Regions from separate parts of the Mesorhizobium sp. M0058 genome, predicted to be linked through region 1. Evidence: predicted binding sites of a transcription regulator. Region 1 holds the regulator's gene; each other region holds the start of a gene.
What was found. The regulator LexA, encoded in region 1, represses DNA repair genes until DNA is damaged. The targets are predictions, from matches to a motif close to TGTTCNNNNTGTGTTCNG.
Positions count from the first base shown of each region.

Region 2: NKJ75_RS26605 (DUF763 domain-containing protein) is a predicted target of LexA. The motif match lies at 2,494-2,511, and genes of this name have one in related genera.
Region 3: NKJ75_RS21330 (YifB family Mg chelatase-like AAA ATPase) is a predicted target of LexA. The motif match lies at 2,538-2,555, and genes of this name have one in related genera.
Region 4: NKJ75_RS26710 (Y-family DNA polymerase) is a predicted target of LexA. The motif match lies at 2,552-2,569, and genes of this name have one in related genera.

Region 1 is NZ_JAMYUQ010000009.1:230,836-234,955, reverse strand. Features, by position in the region: gene NKJ75_RS17700 (ComEC/Rec2 family competence protein) at 1-2,353, shown strand, start outside; gene lexA (transcriptional repressor LexA) at 2,347-3,129, opposite strand; gene NKJ75_RS17690 (GntR family transcriptional regulator) at 3,333-4,097, opposite strand.
Region 2 is NZ_JAMYUQ010000017.1:107,755-111,874, forward strand. Features, by position in the region: gene NKJ75_RS26590 (ATP-binding protein) at 1-218, shown strand, start outside; gene NKJ75_RS26595 (response regulator) at 215-1,141, shown strand; gene NKJ75_RS26600 (DNA cytosine methyltransferase) at 1,094-2,377, opposite strand; gene NKJ75_RS26605 (DUF763 domain-containing protein) at 2,715-3,989, shown strand.
Region 3 is NZ_JAMYUQ010000012.1:64,718-68,837, forward strand. Features, by position in the region: gene NKJ75_RS21320 (glycosyltransferase family 2 protein) at 79-1,152, opposite strand; gene NKJ75_RS21325 (glycosyltransferase) at 1,337-2,401, shown strand; gene NKJ75_RS21330 (YifB family Mg chelatase-like AAA ATPase) at 2,650-4,120, shown strand, end outside.
Region 4 is NZ_JAMYUQ010000017.1:123,893-128,012, reverse strand. Features, by position in the region: gene NKJ75_RS26720 (SDR family oxidoreductase) at 1-198, opposite strand, end outside; gene NKJ75_RS26715 (LysR family transcriptional regulator) at 310-1,275, shown strand; gene NKJ75_RS26710 (Y-family DNA polymerase) at 1,303-2,490, opposite strand; gene NKJ75_RS26705 (hypothetical protein) at 2,723-2,959, shown strand; gene NKJ75_RS26700 (heme-copper oxidase family protein) at 3,112-3,519, shown strand; gene NKJ75_RS26695 (hypothetical protein) at 3,786-4,007, shown strand.

The DNA of each region.
Region 1 (4,120 bases):
CGCGCTGCCTGAGCCGCATCCCGGCGTCGCGCCTGCGCTGCCCGGTCACGCGTTGCCGGCGCAAGTCACAGCGCCCGGATCTATCGCCCGTCTGCGCAGACGGCTTCGCCGTCCGTCATGGCCCGCGCTCCGCCGCAGCCTTGCCGTGGCCGCCAACACGGAGCTCGACCGGGGCGTCGCCTTCCTGCTGGTGCCGGTTTTCCTGGCGGCCGGCGTCATCATTTATTTCTCGCTGGCCGGCGAGCCCGGCTTTGCGCAGCCAATCGCCATTGTGGTGCTGGCGACATGTTGCGCCCTCGCCACGCGATCGCGGCCGAGGACGCATCTGTTCTGCATGGCCGCGATGCTGTGCGCGCTCGGCGTCGTCGCCGCCAAAGTCGAGACTTGGCGCGCCGGAACGCAGATGCTCGGCTCCGAGATTCAGACACGGCTGACCGGCCGCGTCGTCAGTCTCGAACAGATGGAAAGCGGCCGCATCAGGCTGACGCTCGATGTGGTTTCGACCGCTTACCCCGAGCTGCGCTACGCCCCGGAGCGGGTCAGGCTCTCGGCGCGGACCGTTCCCGCCGATATGACCGCCGGCTCCCTGATCACCGGCTATGCCAGGCTGTTGCCGCCGACCGGTCCGGTGCGGCCGGAGAGCTACGATTTCTCCTTCGACAGCTATTTCACCGGTATCGGCGGCAGCGGCTTCTTTCTCGGCAATCCGAAAACCATTGCTACGCAGGGACCGCCGCCGCTGACCGCGCGGCTCTCCTCGGCAATCGAGAACGCGCGCGAAAACATTGCCGACCATATCAGGGGCAAAATCGGCGGCGCCGAAGGCGAGATTGCCGCGGCGTTGATTGTCGGGGTGCGCGCCGGCATCCCGGACGAGGTCAACGAAGCGATGCGGCGCACCGGCATCTACCACATCATCTCCATCTCCGGCCTGCACATGGCGCTGGTTGCCGGCACCATCATGGTGTTGCTGCGTGGCGCCTTTGCGCTGTTTCCCGATTTCTCTTCGCGCCGCCCAGTCAAGAAATATGCAGCAGTGGCAGCACTCGTCTCCATCGCCGCCTATCTCGTCATTTCAGGCGTCGTGGTTGCCGCCGAGCGCAGCTTCATCATGCTGGCGGTCATGCTTGTCGCCGTGCTGTTTGATCGCGCCGCACTCACCATGCGCAATCTGGCGATCTCCGCCATTGCCGTCATCCTGGTGTCGCCGCACGAGGTGGTCGGTCCCAGCTTCCAGATGTCGTTTGCTGCCACCGCCGCCCTTGTCGGCGCCTATGCCGGCTGGGCCGATTACCGCGCCGACAAGGTGAGAACGCCGCCGGCAAAGCGCTCCTTCGTCGGCTTCCTGTCGCGAAAATTCGCGCTGGCCATGGGCAGCCTCGCCATGACCTCGATCATCGCCGGCAGTGCAACCTTGCTGTTCGCCATCTGGCATTTTCAGCGTGTGTCGCCGCTCAGCCTGATCGCCAATCTGGCCGTGATGCCGATTGTTTCGTTGATCGTCATGCCTTTTGCCGTGCTCAGCGCACTGGCGATGCCGTTCGGCGCCGACGGGCCGTTCCTCTATGTGATGGGCAAGGGTCTGATGGCGATGATCGCTATATCGGCCTGGATTTCCGAGCGCTCGCCGGTCGACGCCGTCGGGCTGATCTCCATCCGCTCGGTGCTGTTGGTGGCGGTCGCCCTCGTCATCGCCACCATGGCCACCACCTGGCTCAGGTTGGCGGCCGTGCCTTTCGCGCTGGCCGGCCTGTTGACGGTGCCGCAGGTGCTTACGCCCGACGTGCTCATATCCGAGGATGCGCATCTGGTGGCCATGCCGATCGGTGGCGGCGAACTCGCCCTCAACCGCGAACGCTCCAACGAATTCACCACGGACAATTGGAAACGGGCGCTGCGGGCCGAAACCATTATCCCACCTGAGATTTTCGAGGCAACAGATACGCGGTTCGATCTCGATCCGCTCGATCTGCCGCCCGGCTCGCCCTTCTATTGCACCGGCGATCTCTGTATCGCCCGGCACCCTTCCGGAGCCATTGTGGCGCTTGCGAAAGACCGCAAGACGGCGCGGCCGGCCTGTGCCTTCGCGAGCCTGATCGTCATCGATGACGCCACCGCCTACAATCCGTGCCGCGACCCGCTGGTGCTGGTCGTGACGAAGAAACAGCTGGCCCGCGACGGCAGCGCCGCCGTCTTCTTCGATCCGCAATCGGCAGCTGCAGCGCCAACCATCCGCTTCGCCGTCGACAAGCCGTATCGCCCCTGGCACGAGCAACGCCGCTTCTCCCGCGAAGCGCGCGGCCTGCCGCCTTACAACCAGCGTGAAAAGTACAAACCCAAGCCGGCTCAGTAGCGCCGGATCAATCCGACAAGCTTGCCCTGCACCTTCACCCTGTCCGGTCCAAAAATGCGGGTCTCGTAGGCCGGGTTGGCGGCTTCCAGGGCGATCGAGGCGCCCTTGCGGCGGAAGCGTTTCAGGGTCGCTTCCTCATCGTCGACCAACGCCACCACGATCTCGCCGGGGCTGGCTGTGTCGGCATTGCGGATGATGACCGTGTCGCCATCGAAAATGCCGGCCTCGATCATCGAATCGCCCTTGACCTCGAGCGCGTAGTGTTCGCCGCCCATGATCATATCGGGCGGCACCGAGATCGAATGGGTCTGATGCTGGATGGCGTCGATCGGCACGCCGGCGGCGATGCGTCCCATAACCGGGATTGAAATCGCGGAAACGGCATCGTCATTGCCGGCCGACATCGAACGCGACGGCGAGCCCGGCTTGATCTGGCGGCCGAGACCGCCTTGGCCCATCGCGCCTTGTCCTTGGCCGCCTTGCCCTTGGCCGGTTTGACCAAGACTGCCCTGAATCACGCTCGGCGAAAACTTCCTCGCCGCATTGAGGCCTGGTGCGATCGAGTCGGGCAGCCGCAGCACTTCCAGCGCGCGCGCCCGGTTCGGCAGCCGGCGAATGAAACCGCGCTCCTCAAGCGCCGTGATCAGGCGGTGGATGCCGGACTTGGAGGCGAGGTCGAGCGCTTCCTTCATCTCGTCGAAGGACGGCGGGATTCCGCTCTCCTTCAGGCGTTCATGGATGAACATCAGAAGCTCATGTTGTTTGCGCGTCAGCATCGCGGCCCCCAAGGGTTCTGAAATCAGAATCAGAAAAAACAAACCCAGAACAAACACTATCTGTTCCAGTTGTGTTCCGCAACCTTTTAAAGTTTAATGAATGTGTTGACGTTTTGTTCAGCGTAACGTTCGGCGCTGCGGGCGCCGCCTGCGCCCATTTGCCGGCAACGGGTGAAACGAAGCCAAAGTGCCCTGCGCGTCGGCTACGACCGCCGCTTCCTTTTCGGACGGGGCTGCGCAGCATCCGCGCCGGGTTCGCTCTGGGCATAGACCTGCAGCGTGTAGCCGATGTGAGCGGTCATCAGAGTTTTCGCACGTTCGACGTCGCGATCGAGGGCCGCTTCCATCAGGGCGGTATGGTGTTCGATCGCCACGGCGTCGCGCAGGGCCGCCACGGCCTTCCGGTGTCCATCCGTGCGGCCGGCGGCGGCGCGCAGCGTCGGGACCAGACCCAGAAAGCGGTGATGGCGATGCAATTGGTCGGAAATCGTCGCATTGAAGCGCAGCAGCCAGCTGGATGTCGCGGCACTGAGCAGCGCCGCATGGAAGGCATCGTGTTTTTCGTACCACGCGTCGACCGCATCATCCGATGGATCGTCGAGAACAGACCCGCACCGTGAGAGACGATAGTGGGCGGCAACGACCGCGTCTTCCCACTCACGGTCGCCCTTCTCGATCGATTCCACCAGCAGGGGCAGTTCGACCACCAGCCGCGCACGCGCCAAATCCTCGAGCTCCGCCCGAGAGGCGGGAGCGACCGCAAACCCGCGGTTGCTGATGGCGGTCACAAGCCGTTCCGCCTCCAGCCGCGACAGCGCCTCGCGCAACGGCGTCCAGCCGATGCCGTAGGTGTTGCGCAGCGTGCTCAGCTTCAACGGCGCGGCAGGCGCCAGCCGGGTCGCAAGAATATCGCGCCTGAGCAGGCGATAGGCCACTTCCGTCTTCGAGGTCTGCTCGTCATCCAGCATCGTGATCCATCAGACATAAACGC
Region 2 (4,120 bases), on a different contig from region 1:
AAATTAGCGTCTCCGACAACGGCCGAGGTATTCCAGCATCTGTCGATAAGTCGCGGATCTTCGAGATGGGATACACGACAACTCATGGTTCCGGCCTTGGCCTCTACCACGTTCGTCAGATTCTAGGCGAAATGGGAGGTACTATTGAGTTGGCAGAGGCTGAAAAGGGTACGAGTTTTGTACTCAAAATCGTTCCCCCGAAGCGGAAATCCGAATGAGGCTCGACTTCAACGTTCTATGGGTCGATGACCAGCCTGGCCAGTTAAAGGACCAACTGAAGGCCATCGGCACTCGAATGCGAGATCAAGGCTTTGATTTTGTCGCGAAAACGACTCAGTCACTGGATGAAGTCAGAGCTCAGGTTCGTGATGATGTATTCGTCGATGAAGTCGACCTGATTCTTGTTGACTGGGACTTAGGCGCGAACCTAAGAGGCCAGCAGGTGATTGCAGAAATACGAGAGACAATCCCCTATAAAGATGTGATTTTCTACTCCTCCTACACTGATGTCACTCAATTGCGGAAGCACGCCTACGAGGCCGGAGCTGAGGGTGTTTACTGCGCCAGCAAGAACGCCCTTATTGACGAGGTTATGGCGGTCTTCGAGACGTTGGTGAAGAAGGTCCTTGACCTAGACCACACTCGCGGCATCGTAATGGGTGCAACCAGCGACATAGATCAAATGGTGGTGGAATGTCTGTCGGGCATCAACGAGAGGGCTGGGGAACCTGACCAGAGGGCGCTATTGGAAAAGGCCAAGAAAATTGTTCTGAACAGGATTGAGGAACTCGGAGATAAGGCCAAAGAGTTGGACGCTGCAGCTAGCATAGCTGTGATACTTCAAGCGCATGCACTTTTTGGAGCAAATGATCGTCTTCGCGTGCTTAGCACCGCACTGAAAATCAAAGACTACGATGACCATGATTCGTTGCGAGGCGGCCTAGCAAATTATATCTCTAAGGTAGTCCCGATGCGGAATGAATTAGGCCATTTGGTATTAATCCCTGCAGGGAAGCCCTCGACCTTCGCAACTATCGGCGGGAAAGAGGTCGGCCTTGAGGACATGCGCGGACTGCGTCGAGCCTTACTGGATTTACGCGCCGATTTTCGCAAGCTCCGGGACAGCATCAAGCTCTCCTGATAGGCTTTTTGCCGATAGATTCGCCTGCAGAATCTTAGCTATTACTGTTCCAATCGCTCGGCCGGCAAGAGGCGGGACTGCATTTGCAACCTGAGTATATCGAGGGACCTCATGCCGCCGTCTCTTCCCCCCCGTTGTGTATTTGCCTTTAAAGGCAAACCAATCTGGAAATGACTGCAGTCTAGCGTTTTCCCGCACAGTCAGTATCCTCGGTTCTTTATAGTGTATCAGGTCATCCGGCATACTTGTAATAGTCGGAGACGGACGGTCTGGGTCAAGAACCCGTAGCGCTCTCTTCTTCAATCCGAACTTTTGGCGCAAACTCTCGCTAATACTGATGTTTAAGCGTCCTTCCGCGCGACATAGTTCTATAAGCTCTGCAAATCGACCCAAGACTGCCTTGCTATGCCGTGCCAACCGCAAGTCACCTGGGCCGGATTCAGTCGCCATCAGGCGCTGGTATTTCGTGCGCGGCCCAACATAGTTGATTTCAGTGAATCCAGCACTCTCCGAGGATGCTTGTTCCCCGCATCTTGAGATCTCAAGATCCGAGATCGCGGCCCAAGATGAAACTGGCGCTTGCAATCCAAGGGCCCGAAGAAAACCTGGAAGCATCTTGCTAAGCTCGTTAAATGGCTCTCCGACTTTCAGGCCTTTTCTAAACGCCAGGACGAAATAACGAACGCGATTTTGCGGCACGCCGAAGGACGACAGATTAAGCAGGGCATCCTTCACCTGATACTCATCGGAGAGCGCCTCAGTGAGCATGGAAGAATAGTTGTCTTTGGCTGATGCACTCTGAAAATCTACTGTAAAACCCCTCACGTTCTCGATCAGCACCGCCCTCGGCTTCACCATATCCACGAGTTTCAGATAGGATTTGAAAAGCTGGTTGCGAGGATCATTGACCCGCCGCCGGCCCGCCGATGAAAATCCTTGGCATGGAGGCCCGCCAGCGAGAACGTCGATCATACCCTCTAGGCCCGCGAGTTCCGCCTCGTGGCTCTCCATCAACTCCTCTATTCCGATAGCCTCCTTGGGCAGCCATGGCGGCCACTGGAACTTGTACACCGAGTTGGGTGCCAGAAAATTCGCTTCGAATGTTTCGAAAGCTGACTCGTTTCGTTCGATCGCAAAAAGTCCCCGCAATCCTGCTTGCGAGAGTCCGAGAGATAGTCCCCCACAGCCAGAAAAAACGTCAATAAATTGCAACTTTTGCTCTTCTCTTTCGGACATGGCCACCCACAAAATTGAGCTATGTACATGAAAGGTATGAATGAATCCTGTCCAATGCACAAACTCCAAACGAGGTCAAGGATTCGCGCATGGTAGCCTACAAATGCTTCTCGCATAAGAACATATCGAGAACAAATATACAATTTTTTTGGTGATAGGGTGTTCCAGATTATTCTCCCACGAGTCCAACCTTCAACAGCTTCATTACCGACGACAGCCCTCTCCGGACTTTTCATCAGGCCCTTCATCGAGCCGTCAGCGCTTGCAAATCTCCCCCCAAATGCCATCTAGATCTCAGGCGCACCGCCGGTGCGCCGGCATCCACGGGAGCATTCACTTGACACAGCGAAGCGGCAGTGCGGACTTGCCGCTGCATGGCGGGCGGGTTCCGAAATGGCTGGGCGATCGCATGACGCGGCTGGGTGCGGTGTTGTGCGAGGCGATCATCCATCACTATGGCCGCGACGAGCTGTTGCGGCGGCTGGCGCATCCGTTCTGGTTCCAGTCCTTCGGCGCCGTCATGGGCATGGACTGGCACTCCTCAGGCATCACCACCTCGGTCGTCGGCGCGCTGAAGCGCGGGCTGAACCCGATGTCGCGGGAGCTCGGCATCCATGTCTGCGGCGGGCGCGGCGCGCATTCGCGCAAGACGCCGCAGGAGCTGATGGCGATCGGCGAGCGCGTCGGCATCGATGGTGCGGCGCTTGCCACCGCCAGCCGCTTGGTCGCCAAGGTGGACAGTGCGGCCGTGCAGGACGGTTTCGACCTCTATCTGCACGGCTTCATCGTCACCGACGACAGCCGCTGGGTGGTGGTGCAGCAAGGCATGAACGGCGACAGCCGCCAGGCGCGGCGCTATCACTGGCTGTCGGAAGGGCTGACAAGCTTCGTCGACCAGCCGCATGCGGCGATCGAGGGCGAGCGGCAGGGCGAGATCGTCAACCTGACCGACCATCGCGCCGCGCCGTCACGTAGCGGCCAGATCGACCTGTTGAAGACCATGAGCCCGGAACGGATCCTCGACGAGCTTGCCGTGCTGGAGCCGCCGCCGAAAGCAGCGCCTGCGAAACCGGCGGCGCAGCCGATGCTGCCCAATCTGGTGATGCCGGCGCATCACGACGTGCGCGAGAGCGACATCGTCATGCACCGGCTGCACGGCAACATTTCCGCCGCCATCGAAAGCGGGCCGGCCGATTTTCCCGAGCTGCTGCTGGTGCCCGGCGTCGGCGCGCGCACGGTGCGGGCGCTGGCCATGGTGGCGGAAGTGGTGCATGGCGCGCCCTGCCGCTTCTCCGATCCGGCGCGCTTCTCGCTCGCCCATGGCGGCAAGGACCGCCACCCCTTCCCGGTGCCGCTGAAAGTCTATGACGAGACGATCGCGGTGCTGAAATCGGCCGTCGGCAAGGCCAAGCTCGGCCGCGAGGAAGAGCTCGGCGCGCTGCAGCGGCTGGATGGCGAAGCGCGGCGGCTGGAGCGCTACGTCACCGGGCCAAGCCTTAAGGAGATCGTCGCCGGCGAGTTCGACCAGTCGCATCTGCTTGGCGGGCGCAGTGTGTTCGGGTGGGAGGGGGCGGCGGAAAGCGACGACGGTTCAGACAGGGGCCGCCAGTAGCTGCCTGTCCATCATGCAGAGATAGTGCGCGGCCCATAGAAACACGTGCTCGGCTTGTTTTGATAATGCTTGCAAAGACCCATTTCTCAAGTGATGCTCTGCCAGGCGAGGCTCGGCATGAAGACATTCGC
Region 3 (4,120 bases), on a different contig from region 1:
GAGGACTTTGGTGGGTCCAGAGAAGCATCGAAAGATGCTCTTTATCGGGTAAGACTGCCGAGCAAGCGGCTCATCAAATCAAACTATGTCCCGGAAGCGCCGAGGCCTCAGTTTCGGAGGAAGGAGACCGATAAGTCTGGTCTGCAATTTTCGCTGTGGTGTTGCCCAGTCTTTCAGCAGAAAACCCGCATCGGAGTTCTTTTCCAGCAATGCAAAAGCCGCAGACAGTCCGATCAGGTCGACCAAGGTCCTGCGCATTGAGTGGCGGGAGATTAAATGCGCCAGTCCCGGCGCCACTTCGCACCAACGATTGGCCAGTGCCCGCCGTATCGCTATTTCAGTATCAGGCGACATCCTGCCGAGGTCAACTCCGGTACCCAGGATGCGCCCGTCCGCCCAGCCATTGCCGCCGTGAAGCCGATAACTGCCAAGAGCCCGCCCAATCCTCACGGTTCCGCCGATCATATGGGCGGCACGAGCCATATAACCATCGGCACATATCTTTATTTCGTCCGGATCGGATGGACGCATGATTTCAAGCGGAGCTCGACGAAACATCATCCCCGATGTGGTTGACCAAAACCAACCCACGGTACCCCGATCAATAAATAATAATGTCGGGTCAGCTTCGGTGTCGACATGCAGGTAGCCGCTCATTTTCGGCATCGATCGCGGGTCGTTCAGGTGGAATACGGGATGACCGCCCGCAAGCAGGTTGCCGGCCGTATCTATCACCACCTCATCGGAGCTCGACATTGCCGCGATACGGGTTTGGCTGAGATGCGCTCTCACATGGCATTCTATGAAGTCAGGATGCCAAGCATCGTCACCGTCAAGAAAGGAGATCAGGGGCCCGGCTGTCGCGTCAAGCCCGGTCATCATTGCTGTCAACTGCCCGCCATTTTGCAGTCGGGGCAGAAAGCGGAAACGACTGTCGCCAAGCTGGGACAGACACTCTTCAATCCTTCGGCGGGAACCGTCGGTCGAAAAATCATCGACCACCACGCATTCGAACGCAGTGTATGTCTGCGCCGCTACGGATCGGATCGCAGTGTCGATGAATGCCTCTTGATTGAAACAGCCTACGCAAACGGATACGGTTGGTAGCGCGATGTGAGAACCAGCTCCGCTTGGGACGATGTTTTCTTTCAAGAGGCGCTTCTCCGTACACCAGATTTGATCGCCTGAGATATTCCGTCGATCAACTGGCGGTGTTTCTTTGCCAAATTTCTCTCTATCGAAGCGAGTTTTTCTCCGCACTCAAGATCGCAATTGCCGCATGTTGACCCTACAGCACGGGTATCGCCCTCCTACCAAATTCGAGATTGTCAGAGCCATGCTGCGTCATGGCCACAACCTCAGAAAAGGGCACCCTTCCGCGAAGTCGCAACCTGCTCTTCAGGCCAGTTTGCTGTCGGACGATCCGTTCATATCCTATTCGGGAATGTCCGGTACGCCGCTCGGATTAGCAAGTCATATGCCTTTCCGTCCACGCAGCCACCGCGCCTGGTTTCTCATCTCGCCAACCTGGTCCATCGAAAACAGTGCTAGCGTCAAAACCATCCGGACCTATGCCGTTCTGCATAGACTCAAGAACCCCCGTCACTCGCTAATCTTCCTTTCCAACACTCAGCCAGAGGCTGATCTGTTGAACCAGTCCGGCGAGGCCGCCGTCCTGCACAACAAGACGTCAACAACCTCCGAACACATATTCAGGCCTCTCGATGACGTCCCTGTAGAATTTGATGCAATCTACAATGCGCAGCTGGCTCCGTGGAAGCGCCATGACTTGTCGCTTGGCATCCAGCGTTGCGCATTTGTCTTCTATCGAGATTCAAGCGGATCCTCCACGACGGAGTCGGAAAGAGCGCGAATAAATCGGCATAGGGAGCTCGCGCCGCATCACGTCTTTATCAACGAGTTTGACGGCACCGGCAAGCCTGTCCGATTGGCACCGGCTCAGGTGAACACGCATCTAAATCGTGCAGCCGTGGGAATCTGTCTCTCTCACCTGGAAGGACCAATGTTCGCAAGCACGGAATATCTTCTCGCGGGGCTTCCAGTGGTCACGACGCCGAACCATGGCGGCCGAGACCTTTATCTGGATGACGACTATTCGCTTACAGTTCCACCCGATCCTCGATCCATCGCGGAGGCTGTCTTAGCGCTGAAGGAGCGACGAATTCCCCGGGATTACATTCGTTCGCAAACTTTGAAACGAATCGAACGAGACCGCGGGCGGTTCATAGACCTTGTAAACGAGATTTTTCTGGAGAGCGGCTCTTCGCGCCGGATCGCCCTGCCTTGGCCTTTCAGATATCCTGTCATGGAGTGGCTTCCACCGCAGGTCGCGATCGATCGATCGCTTTCAGGTTCGGTCGATGCCTTCATCACCGTTTAGAAGCAACACCCTCAGATTGCCGAAGGGCCTAGTCGCCTTGTTAACGCGGTCGAGGAGGCGGAGCAGCCGTTCCATTTTGCTCAACCATCTTCCGTTTTTGCAACCGGCACAGCGCGCTGCAACCACCACGAATGCATGTTCCTGTAATGTTCTTGTCTTGGCCTGAAATCTATGGTTGTCTTGTCCTGACGTCGCTCGCGGTCTGAACCACAAGGCCGAGGCGAGCCGATATCCGGGGGCAGAGCAAGATGGTGGCGCGGGTTCGCACGGTTGCTTTCCAGGGCATCGAGGCCGTACCGGTCGATGTCCAGGTGATGATCGCGCCGGGCAAGGTCGGCATGCAGATCGTCGGGCTGGCCGACAAGGCGGTGGCCGAAAGCCGCGAGCGCGTGCAGGCGGCACTGCATGCGTCGGGGCTGTCGATGCCGTCGAAGAAGGTGACGGTCAACCTCGCTCCGGCCGATCTGCCCAAGGAAGGCAGCCATTACGATCTGCCGATCGCGCTCGGCCTGATGGCCGCCCTTGGCGCCATTCCGGGCGACATGCTGGCCTCCTATGTCGTGCTCGGAGAATTGTCGCTCGACGGCACCATTGCCACGGTCGCCGGTGCGCTGCCGGCGGCGATCGGCGCCAATGCCGAGGGAAAAGGCCTGATCTGCCCGTTCGGCTGCGGGCCGGAAGCGGCCTGGGCGGGCAAGGATTTCGACATATTGGCGCCGCGCAGCCTGATTGCCATCGCCAATCATTTTCGCGGCACGCAGGTGCTGTCGCGGCCCGAGCCCGGCATCCATGTCTCGGCCCGCGACCTGCCCGACCTTTCAGACATCAAGGGCCAGGAAAGCGCCAAGCGGGCGCTGGAAGTGGCGGCGGCCGGCGGCCACAATCTGTTGATGGTCGGGCCTCCCGGCTCGGGAAAATCGATGCTGGCGCAGAGGCTGCCTTCAATTCTGCCGCCACTGGCGCCCAAGGAACTTCTTGAAGTCTCGATGATCGCCTCGGTGGCCGGCGAGCTCGGCGAAGGCAAGCTCACCGACCGGCGGCCGTTCCGCGCCCCGCACCATTCGGCTTCGATGGCGGCAATGGTCGGCGGCGGCATCAGGGCGCGGCCGGGCGAAGTATCGCTTGCCCATAACGGCGTCCTGTTCCTCGACGAGTTTCCCGAATTCACGCCGCAGACCTTGGATGCGCTGCGCCAGCCACTGGAGACCGGCGACTGCATGATCGCGCGCGCCAACCACCGCGTCACCTATCCAGCGCGCATCCAGCTGGTGGCGGCGATGAACCCGTGCCGTTGCGGCATGGCCGGCGAGCCCGGCTATCGCTGCCTGCGCGGTGAGCGCTGCCGCACCGACTACCAGGCGCGCATTTCCGGCCCGCTGCTCGACCGCATCGATCTCAGGATCGAGGTACCGGCGGTCTCGGCCGCCGACCTGATCCGGCCCGACCGAGCGGAGAAAAGTGCCGCCGTTGCCCAGCGCGTGGCGCGCGCCCGCACCATCCAGCGCGAACGTTTCGAGCGGCTGGGCGTGACCAGCGCCACCACCAACGCCCATTGCTCGCCTTCTGTTATCGAGGACATCGCGATGCCGGATGCCGCCGGCCTGTCGCTGCTGAAAGACGCCAGCGAGAAACTCGGCTTTTCCGCGCGCGCCTATCACCGCGTGCTCAAAGTGGCGCGCACACTGGCTGACCTCGACGCCAGCGAAACCGTCGGCCGAA
Region 4 (4,120 bases), on a different contig from region 1:
GAGGCAGGCGAGGGCCAGTCGGCCGGGGTCGGCGAGATCACCGCGCACGATGTTGACCCCATCGCCGAACGGATCGGGCGAGCCCTTGCGTAACAGGACACGCACCGTGGCGCCGGCGGCGCGGCAAGCGCTGACAATGGCCGACCCTTGGGCGCCGGAGGCGCCGGTGACCAGAACCGAATTGGGAAAGTTTGGCATGGATTTGCTCCTCTCTGAATGAGTGCCGACGAAACCGGCACCACCGTCTTCGCGTCGAAGAAGGCATTCGCAACTTTACTCTGCTGAATCCAGTGATATGATTTCAGGAATATGCTGAACAAAATTGACCTGGCGCGCGCCGATCTCAATTTGCTGGTCTTGTTCCAAGCCATCATGGAGGAGCGGCATGTCGGTCGCTCGGCGGAGCGGCTAAACCTGTCGGCCTCGGCGGTCAGCCATGGCCTTGGCCGGCTGCGCAAGCTGCTTGGCGATCCGTTGTTCCTGAAGACGCCGCGCGGCGTCGTGCCCACCGACCGGGCAACGGAGCTTGCCGAACCGGTGGCCGAGATCCTGGCGCGGGTGCGCCGGGTGATCGCCAGCGCCGAGCCGTTCGATCCGGCCCGCTCGACGCGCCGCTTCACCATCGGTGCGCCGGATGCGGTATCGTCCGTGCTCCTGCCGCCGCTGCTCGACCAGATCCGCTTTTTGGCCCCCGGCATCGACATCGGCATCCGGCAACTGCTGCCGCGCCAAGGTGAACCGTCGCCCACTACTGCCTGGAGCGACTGTGTCGCCGAACTCGAAGCGCGCGCCATGGATGTCGCGGTGATTCCGTTCGACGGCCTGCCGGCACGCTTCACCGTCGACAAGCTCTATGAGGAGGATTTCGTCGTCGCCATGCGCGCCGGCCACCGCTTCGCCGGCGATCCGTGCCTCGACGCCTATTGCAGCGTGCAGCATATGGTCGTCTCGAACAATGGCGATCCGAACGGGTTTGTCGACAGGGTGCTGGCTGAACGCGGCCTGTCGCGTCGCGTCGCGCTGACTGTCCCCAACTTTATGTTCGGACTGGCCGTGCTTGCTCAGACTGATCTGATATCGGCCTATCCGCGCCGGTTCCTCGCCATGTATGGCGGCCGTTTCGGTGTCGTCGGCGTTGATGCGCCCATCCGGCTCGGCCACTTCAACATCAACAGCATCGTGCCGAAGGTTGCGCTGATGGATGCGGGCTTGGCCTGGCTGGTCGGCCTGCTCAGGCAGACCGGAAATGCAGCACTATCTTCGGGTGCGGCGTAAGCATTGGCCTGGCCGTCGCGGCGGTGCTCAAAGCTCCTTTTCCGCCAGTTCGCGGAAGGCATCGGGAACCGAGCGCCGGGCTTCCAGCGCCACGGCGCCATAGCCGACAGCCTCTCTGCCAAAGCGCTGGCGGATCTTGTCGATGGCGCGGTCGGCGCCAAAGCGCGCCAGGCCTTGCCTGCTGCCGGGCCGCTGCTTTTCATCGGCAAGCCCGAGCGGCAGCTCCAACTGCAGCTCGGCACTTTCTTCCAGCTGCGACACCGAGATCGCCAGCAGCGAGATGATCTTCTCCCGAGGGTTGGCTGCCAGCACGCCGCGCACCAGCTCCCCGGCGATTTCGGCCAGCATCGCGGTTGCCGAAATCGGTTGCTCGAGCGTCAGCGAGCGTGTGACAGCGTGCAGATCGGCGAAACGCACGCGCACCGTCACCGTGCGTCCGGGCCGTGATTTCGCCCTGAGCCGGCTGGCGACCCGGTCTGCCAGATGCAGCAGGACGGGTCCGAAGATACGCGCCGGCCGTCTGCCAAGCGCCGACTGCGCGCCGGCGGAATGCGACGGCCTGTGGGTTTCGAGCTTTCGCGGGTCGCGGTTCCATGCCAGCGACGCCAGCTTTTCGCCGGCGGCGGGCCCGAGCAACCTTCGCAGCGCCCCGCTATGCGTCTTTGCCAACTGGCCGATGGTCTCGATGCCGATCTCGGCCAGCCGCGCTCTGGTCGCCGGGCCGACGCCCCACATCACCACCACCAGGCCGTCGGGCTTGGCCACCTGCGAGGCGATCTTGGCCAGATGCTTGGTGCGCGCCACGCCGATCGAGATCGGCAGGCCGAGCTCTGCCCGGACGCGCCGACGCACCGTGGCGGCGATCTCGGCCGGCGGTCCGAACAGATGCGTGCAGCCGGCCACATCGGCAAAGGCTTCATCGATGGAAATCCGCTCGACCAGCGGCGTGAAATCGTCGAGCACCTTGATGGCGGCGTCGCCCAGCCGCTGATAGTCGGCGAAATGGCCGCCGACGAAGATCAGTCCGGGGCAAAGCTCGCGCGCGCGTCGTCCGGGCATGCCGCCGCGCACGCCGAAAACCCTGGCTTCGTAGGAAGCGGCAAGCACGACGCCGCCGCCGACGGCGATCGGCTTGCCCCTGAGCGCCGGGTCGAGCAGCTGCTCGACCGAGGCGTAGAAGGCGTCGAGATCCGCATGCAGGATGGTGGGCTCCATCCCGACCGTTCCCTTTGCGGCGTTGCAGCATTAGCCGCGTCTGTTGTGAGAGGCGTTTTTGCCGAACAAATAGAGAACAAACAGGGCCTATTGTCAAGCGAAGTGGTTGTCGCCGGCCGGCCCGTTCCAGGTCGGGCTGTCGAGTGCTCCGCCTGGGCATCGGACCTGCGGAACATTGTCTCTCGCCTCGGCGTTCATATCCGCGACGGGACGCTGTTTTGTGGAGGCCGGTATGGGCCAGTTCGAGATGATCGACCTCGTCAGCGTCATTGACGCCTGCACGAGCGATCGCGTTGCCGGGCACTGCGTGTCAATGGCCAGGGCGGTGGAGGAGTTGCGAGTGCTGACCGGTGATTTCGTATCGCCGGACGAGACGGTGGCCAACGCGCTGTCGGCAGTGGCGCTGGGGCGCGGCTGCGCGGTGGTGTTCGACGAGCGAGCGGGCGCCGACATCTTGCTGACGCCGTAGCGGCGGCGCCGGGTTGTGGCAGCCAGAAAAGTCGAACAGCGTGCAAAAAGCTGTGCAGGCATGGCCCCATAACCGGGGCGTGGAAAAGTTCTGCGCGTGGGTGTATTCTCCAGGTCGCAAGCGGTCGCAGACCGCATAGGGGGAGAAATGACATGCCGAGGGTTTCAGAACTCTTTTTCAAAACTGCCATCTTGTTCCTGATGTTGGGGATTGCGGCCGGCCTGCAGATGGCGATCTCGGGTGACCACGCCGCTTTTCCGGCGCACGCGCATATCAATCTGCTCGGTTGGGTGACGAGCGCCATCTTCGGCGGCTACTACGCGCTCAATCCGCAAAAGGCGGCGCGTCGCGTCGCCATGATCCACTACGGGCTCTACACTCTCGGCTTGGTGATCATGCTGCCGGCGCTGTATGTGATGCTGCAGGGAAACCCGGCGCTTGAACCGATCGTCGCCGGCGGCTCGCTCATTATCGCCGCTGCCGTTCTGGTTTTTGCTTTCGTGGTGTTTTCGCCCGAAACGGCGCGCTCGGTGTCCGGCGTGGTTCCGGCCTCTCGCTGACTGTTCGCGCGCGGCGATCAAAGTCCGACCCGCGTTCGCGACCCGCGACACGGGTTGGCCAGGCCGATTGCCGCAGCCGCTTGCTGCGGTGTCTATCGCCGCGTCGGCGCTTAACATACCCGAGTCCCACCACGTATTATTTCGTGACTATTTGGCGCCGGAACCTTCCCAGATATCGCGCGTTGCGGCGACTGTATTCGCGCTGCCTTATATATAGGCAGCCTTGAGTACGTCCACAGCATGGGTTGGGGGAGGAGCAGGACACCATGTCGAACAGAGAAATCGGAACGTCGGCCTCCCTGGGCCGACGCATCGCCGATCTGAAAGCCAGGATGCGAGACGCCAGCGTTACTGAACACGAGATGCAGACCTTCCAGAAGGTCGCAGCCATCATGGGAGGTGTCGAAGGCTCCCTACGCCTCGACGCCGACGACCTGATCGCGGCGTCCTTCGTCACCGAGGCGCTCGGCGATCCCGGGTCGAATTGAAGGTCAGAGCCCGTCGGCACCCAAGTGCCGGCGGTCGATGGCCCGGTTCGCAGCGCCGCGATGCCGGAGCGTGTCTGCACAGCCCGCGGCGGGGATTTCTTGCGCACTTTGAA